2 linked regions of the Martelella endophytica genome follow. The protein of the gene in region 2 interacts with the protein of the main gene of each other region in a pairwise test. Links are inferred from orthologs where the notes say so. Each region holds a gene or a part of one and is shown on either strand. Other genes may lie near its edges.

What was found.
Region 1: the proteins of TM49_RS15940 (region 2) and topA interact in binary tests that used the Escherichia coli proteins (3 or more experiments, as listed by UniProt). The link is inferred for Martelella endophytica from one-to-one orthologs.

Annotation. Positions count from the first base shown.
Region 1 is NZ_CP010803.1:4,596,167-4,599,746, reverse strand. The notes cover bases 251-3,514. They hold topA (type I DNA topoisomerase), read right to left. Parts: upstream 3,127-3,514; coding sequence 451-3,126; downstream 251-450. Other genes in these bases: rnr (ribonuclease R), read right to left, coding at 251-454. Also shown: more of rnr, read right to left, coding at 1-250. UniProt on the Escherichia coli protein: Releases the supercoiling and torsional tension of DNA, which is introduced during the DNA replication and transcription, by transiently cleaving and rejoining one strand of the DNA duplex.
Region 2 is NZ_CP010803.1:3,467,387-3,470,525, reverse strand. What follows is about bases 6-2,828. They hold TM49_RS15940 (IMPACT family protein), read right to left. Parts: upstream 1,809-2,828; coding sequence 1,203-1,808; downstream 6-1,202. Other genes in these bases: TM49_RS15930 (ABC transporter permease), read right to left, coding at 2,727-2,828; TM49_RS15935 (ABC transporter permease), read right to left, coding at 1,864-2,715; TM49_RS15945 (hypothetical protein), read right to left, coding at 785-1,129; TM49_RS15950 (AbrB family transcriptional regulator), read right to left, coding at 6-528. In the rest of the region: more of TM49_RS15950, read right to left, coding at 1-5; more of TM49_RS15930, read right to left, coding at 2,829-3,139.

The sequences.
Region 1 (3,580 bases), 1.1 Mb from region 2 along the record:
TCTCGGACTTGGAGGGAAATATCTTGGCAAGGATGCGATCGCCGAGCCCGGCGGTGGCCGGCTTGCGCCTGCCATTCTTGCCGCCGCCCTGCTGGCGGATCAGCACGGCGGGGGCCGCGCCTTCCTCGACAGGCCACTCGGCGGGGCGGCCGATCAGCTCGCCGTCCTTGTCGCGGGTGGTGATGTCGAGCACGGTGACAGGGGGCAGGGCGCCCGGCCGCATCAGGCTTTTCCGCTTCTTCTGCAGAAGGCCGTCGTCCTCCAGCTCGCGCAGCATAGCTTTCAGTACGACGCGGTCCTCGCCCTTGATCCCGAAGGCCTTGGCGATGTCGCGCTTGGAGGCCTGGTCGGGATTGTCGGCGATGAACTTCAAGAGCACATCGCGCGGCGGCACTTGTCCGTGAATGATCTCATCCGGCTTGCGGGACCGGGAGGCGGTCGGTTTTGCGCTCAACTGTCGCTCTTTTCAGCCTCGGCCGACGTCTTTTTCGAAGCGGTCGTCTTCTTCGTTGCCGATGCGGTTTTGGATTTCGCGGTTGTCTTCTTCGCCGCGGTCTTCTTGGCTGCGGGCTTCTTCGCGGCAGCCTTTTTCGCCGGCTTCTTCACGCCGGCCTTTTCGGCACGTGCGGCGAGAAGCGGAATGGCTTCTTCCATGGTGATCGACTGCGGGTCCTTGCCCTTGGGGATGGTCGCGTTGATCTTGCCCCATTTGACGTAGGGCCCGTAGCGGCCGTCATTGACGGTCACTTCGCCGCCGCCTTCGGGATGTTCGCCGAGCGATTTGAGCGCCGCGGGCGCAGAGCGTCGGCGGCCGCCATTGGCGCGCTTGTCGGCGATGATCGAGACCGCGCGGTTGACGCCGACGGAAAACACGTCCTCGATGCTGTCGACATTGGCGTAGGTACCGTCATGCAGGACGAAGGGTCCGTAGCGGCCGAGCCCGGCGGTGATCATCTTGCCGTCTTCAGGATGCGCGCCGACCTCTCTCGGCAGCGACAGAAGCTGCAGCGCCTTTTCGAGGTCGATATCCTCCGGCTTCCAGCCCTTCGGCAGCGACGAGCGCTTGGCTTCCTTGCCTTCGCCACGCTGGACATAAGGTCCGAAACGGCCGGAGCGCAGCGTGACAGGCTCGCCGGTTTCCGGATCGGTTCCAAGCTCGTTCGGCTCGTTGGAATTGGCGGCATCCGCCTCGGCATCGGCGCCGAGCTGGCGTGTGAAGTTGCACTCCGGATAGTTGGAGCAGCCGACGAAGGCGCCGTACTTGCCGAGCTTCAGCGACAGCTTGCCCGTGCCGCAGACCTGGCAGGTACGCGGATCGGAGCCATCCTCCCGCTTCGGGAACACCAGCGGCGCCAGCGCCTCGTTCAGCGCATCCAGCACATTGGTGACGCGCAGCTCCTTGGTGTCTTCGACCTGGGCGAAGAAATCCTTCCAGAAGTCGCGCAGAACCTGCTTCCACTCCAGCGAGCCATCGGAAATCTTGTCGAGCTTTTCCTCGAGTTCCGCCGTGAAGTCATATTCGACGTAGCGGTTGAAGAAATTCTCGAGGAAGGCCGTCACCAGCCGGCCCTTGGCCTCGGGTGTCAGCTTGCGGTTCTCGATGGTGACGTATTCGCGGTCGCGCAGCGTCGCGAGCGTCGAGGCATAGGTCGACGGCCGGCCGATGCCGAGCTCTTCGAGCTTCTTGATCAGCGAGGCTTCCGAATAGCGCGGCGGCGGCTCGGTGAAGTGCTGGGTGGCGCGGATCTTGTCCTTGTCGACGTTTTCGCCCTGGTTGATCTCGGGCAGACGACCATCATCGTCATCCTCGTCGGAGGGCTGCTTTTCCTCGCGATTGTCGGCATAGGCGGCGAGGAAGCCGTCGAACTTGACGACCGTCCCGACGGCGCGCAGCCCGGCGCTTTCGCCACCCTTGGCGGCGGTGATTTCGGCGGTGGTGCGTTCCATCTCGGCCGATGCCATCTGGCTGGCAATGCCGCGCTTCCAAACGAGATCGTAGAGGCGGAACTGGTCGGCATCGAGGTATTTCTTCACCGATTGCGGCGTGCGGGTGAAGTCTGTCGGGCGGATCGCCTCATGGGCCTCCTGCGCGTTCTTCGCCTTCACCGAATAGTGGCGGGCGCTTTCGGGCAGATAACGGGTGCCGAACTGGTCGCCGATCGCGTCACGCGCAGCCGTCACGGCCTCCGGCGCCATGGAGACGCCGTCGGTACGCATATAGGTGATGAGACCGGCCGTCTCGCCGCCGATCGCGATGCCTTCGTAAAGCCGCTGCGCCACCTGCATGGTGCGCGAGGCGGAAAAGCCGAGACGCGAGGACGCTGCCTGCTGCAGGGTCGAGGTGGTGAAGGGCGGGCCGGGATTGCGGCGGACGGGCTTGGCCTCGACGCTCGCCACCGAATAGGTCGCGCCCTCGAGCAGGTCGCGGATGCGGTGGGCCTGTTCCTGGTTCTTCACCGAGTTCTTCTGGACGCGCTTGCCGTCGGCCTGCACCAGCCGCGCCTCGAAGGCGTCGCCGCGCACCGTCTTCAGGTCGGCGACGATGTTCCAGTATTCTTCAGGAACGAAGCGCTCGATCTCGTTTTCGCGGTCGCAGACAAGACGCAGCGCGACCGACTGCACGCGGCCGGCCGAGCGGGCGCCGGGCAGCTTGCGCCACAGCACCGGCGACAGGTTGAAGCCAACGAGATAGTCTAGCGCGCGGCGGGCGAGATAGGCATTCACCAGCGCCTCGTCGATATCGCGCGGATTGGCCATCGCGTCGAGCACGGCTTTCTTGGTGATGGCGTTGAAGACGACACGCTTGACCGGCTTGTCCTTCAGCACCTTCTTCTTCTGCAGCAGGTCGAGGACGTGCCAGGAAATCGCTTCGCCTTCCCTGTCCGGGTCGGTTGCGAGGATCAGGCCATCGGCGGACTTGACTGCCTCGGCGATATCCTTCACCCGCTTGGCGGAGGCCGTGTCGACCTGCCAGGACATCGAGAAGTCGTCGTCCGGCAGCACGGAGCCGTCCTTGGCCGGCAGATCGCGCACATGGCCGAAAGAGGCCAATACCTTGTAGTCCTTGCCAAGGTACTTGTTGATGGTTTTGGCCTTGGCAGGGGATTCAACGACGACTACGTCCATGTCTTCCGTCTCAATTCTGTTTTTGCCGCAGGCCAGAGCCGCGGCCACCGCCATCAAACGGGCGGCCAAGTTTCTTTGGAAGCCTTTGCCCCAATTCGGCGCAGCATACGCGAAAAAGCCATCCGTACCAGCCCGCGGCCGGTACGGGCGGTCCATCCGCGCCAATGACAACGGGAATTCGCACCGCCGGTTCTAGGCTTTCGGGCAGCTGGCACGGTCTGGTGCCGTCGATCCGCTGCCGGTTCTTCCGGCCCACGAAATGGACAGGGATTGAGCGCCGGTCAAGTCCCTCGTCGCAAAATTCGTGCTCTTGAGACTGCCGCGAAGCGGTATTTTGCCCCGCTCAAGCCATCTTCGTGCGGCAAATCTTACGGTTGCAGGGTGAGGCTGTGTCCAGCATAATTGCAACCAAGGGCATCTGCGTTTGCGGATTGCAATCTGCTAGTTCCGGGGT
Region 2 (3,139 bases):
GCTGCCCCCGCCCCCGGTCCAGAGCCGCGCGATGGTGGCGGCGACGATGGTGACGATCACAACGCGGGTATATTGCATGAAGGCGACAAGCCGCATGTCTGCGCCGAAGGAGCCCGACATCAGCGTCATCACTGTTGCCGCGCCCGGGAAGGCACCCCAGATCGCCGTCGTTCCCGGCAGCACCTGGAAGCGCGCCAGAAGCCAGCCGAGCAGGATGCTGGCGATCACCACCGACAGCACGCCGGCGACGAACAGCATCCAGTCAGAGGAGATTTCCTGCAGGATCGGCCAGGAGATCGACCGCGCGATGAGGCAACCGACGACGCCCTGCGCCAGGTTGAATGGCAGCTTTGGCACCGCGATGCGAAATCCGAAGAAGGAGAACACGATGGCCGAAAGCATCGGCCCAAGCAGCAATGCGGCCGGCAGGCCTGCAACCTCGAGCGCCAGTGTCACGGCGCCGGAAGCGACAATCAGGGCAGTCCAGAACAGGACGGGCGGCCAATGGCGGGTCATTTCGGCCGGCATATCGTCATCCGGCCGTTCCGGTGGATTTCCGGGCGGCATGAAATTCATCTCGCAATGTGTGGTCCCGCCGTTCTAGAGCCGTTCCTGCAGAAATGGAAGCGCTTCCGTCTGGCCTTCCACGCGAAGAGGAACGCGCCATCGTGCAAGCGATGGGATTTGGCAAGGCGAAGCGCCTTACCGACAAGCGCTCCGAAACCTTATGACACCAATGAAATCCCATCTGCCGCCGTCACCAGCTATGGGCGGCGCAGCATGCCTATGAGGGCATCGGGCAACCCTTGCGGCGCATGGCGATGTCGATGGCGTTGATCTTGCCCTTCTGATAGGCGATCGCCGCTTCCTGGTTCTTGGCGCCCTGCTGCTCGACGCTGCCGAGGCTTGCTCCGAAGGCCCGGATATCGGCTACGATCTCGCCATCCTGTTCGCGCGAGAGCGTTGTGAGGTGGGCCTTCTCCTCGGCCATCTGGCTGGTCATGCTTTCGCAGCTCAAGTTGGCGTAGTTCGACGGCGGAACGGCCATGGCGCCGATTTCGGCGGAACGCTGGGTGCTGCACGATGTGGCGGCGAGGCCGAGACAGGCGAGAAGAACGGCGGTGCGCATGAGAACCTCGGGGGTCGGTTGGCGGGATGAGGATGAAACGTACGAAATGGCGAACAGTTCCAGCGAATGCGGCTCATGCAGCATCGCCGACAGTATCATCGACGGTAAGTTCGGCCCGTCCATGAGTCAGGTCGCCCAGCAGAGCGGCAGTCGCCTCGGCCTCGCTTTCGGGCAGAGACAGCGTGAAGATGGCACCAGCCTGGGTGAAATCGCGCGCTGCGATGGTGAGCGCGGCAGCACCTTCGAGCCGTGATTCGACGAGCGCAAGGTCGGAGAAGCCGATCGTCGCGGTGATCCGCGCCATGGCGATCACCGGCGCCTTCTCGGCAAGCCGCAGGCATTCCGCCGCCGTGCCGCCATAGGCGCGGACAAGACCGCCGGTGCCCAGCTTGATGCCGCCGAACCAGCGCGACACGAGCACGGCGCATCGATCGACCTCCTGGCCTTCGATCGCCTGTAGGATTGGCTTGCCGGCCGTGCCGCCGGGCTCGCCATCGTCGGAGAAGCGATACTGCGTGCCGATGCGCCAGGCCCAGCAATTGTGGCTGGCATCGGCAAAGCTTTCGGCGACGATGAAGGCGCGCGCCGCTTCCTCGTCCGCGATCGGCGCGGCGATGGCGGCAAAACGGCTTTTCCGGATCTCCCGCTCGTGGGTGGCGGGACTTTTGAGCATGAACATGGCGGCCTTCCCTCCCCGCCCTTTTGCAGAGGCAGGGGCGGTGAAGTCAAGGGGCTCAGCTCGGCGACATGCCGCGCTGCCTCTCCGACCGGCGGCGCATGATTTCCAGGAAGGTCAGCAGGATGACCGAAAGCGTCACGAGGATGGAAGCAACGGCAAGGATGGTCGGCGAAATCTGTTCGCGCAGGCCGGTGAACATCTGCCAGGGCAGCGTCTTCTGCGAGGCGGAGCCAAGGAAGAGCACCACCACGACCTCATCAAACGAGGTGATGAAGGCGAACAGCGCGCCGGAAATCACGCCGGGCAGGATCAGCGGCATCTGCACCTTGAAGAAGGTGATCACCGGATTGGCGCCAAGGCTCGCGGCGGCGCGCTCCAGCGAGCGGTCGAATCCAACGAGCGTCGCCGTGACGGTGATGATGACGAAGGGCGTGCCGAGCACGGCATGGGCCAGCACGACGCCCCAATAAGTGCCCTGAAGGCCGACGCGCGAGTAGAAAAAGTACATGCCGGCGGCCGAGATGATCAGTGGCACGATCATCGGCGAGATCAGGATCGCCATGATCGCGCCGCGAAACGGCACATGGCTGCGCGCAAGGCCGATGGCCGCGAGCGTCCCGAACGAGGTCGCAAGCAGCGTCGCCATCGGCGCGATGATCACCGAATTCCACAGGGCCTGCTGCCAGTCGGGATTGGTGAAGAAATCCATGTAGTGCTTGAAGGAGTAGCCGGCCGGATCAAGCGACAGCATTTCGGGCGTGAAGGTGAAGAAGTCCGTGGCGTTGAAGCTGAGCGGAATGATCACCAGGATCGGGAAGATCAGGAAGAAGAAGATCAGGCCGCAGATGACCATGAAGGCATAGTGCCAGATCTTTTCCAGCGTGCTGTCGTAGGGCTGCAGTTCCATGGTGTGTCTCCTTAGCCCAGCTTGACGTTGTCGATGCCGACGATGCGGTCGTAAAGCACGAACATGAACAGCACGACCACCAGCAGCAATGTGCCGAGCGCGGCTGCGAGCCCCCAGTTGAGCGAACTCGAGATGTGGTAGGCGATGCGGTTCGAAATGAAGATGCCGGACGTGCCGCCGACGAGTTCCGGCGTGATATAGTAGCCGATCGACAGGATGAAGACGAGAACGGCGCCGGCGCCGATGCCGGGCACGGATTGCGGGAAATAAACCCGCCAGAACGATGTCCAGCTCGTCGCGCCGAGGCTACGGGCGGCGCGCACATAGGTCGGCGAAATCGTCTTCATCACCGAATAGAGCGGCAGGATCATGAACGGTAGCAGGATGTGGGTCATGGCGATGATCGTGCCGGTGGCATTGTTGA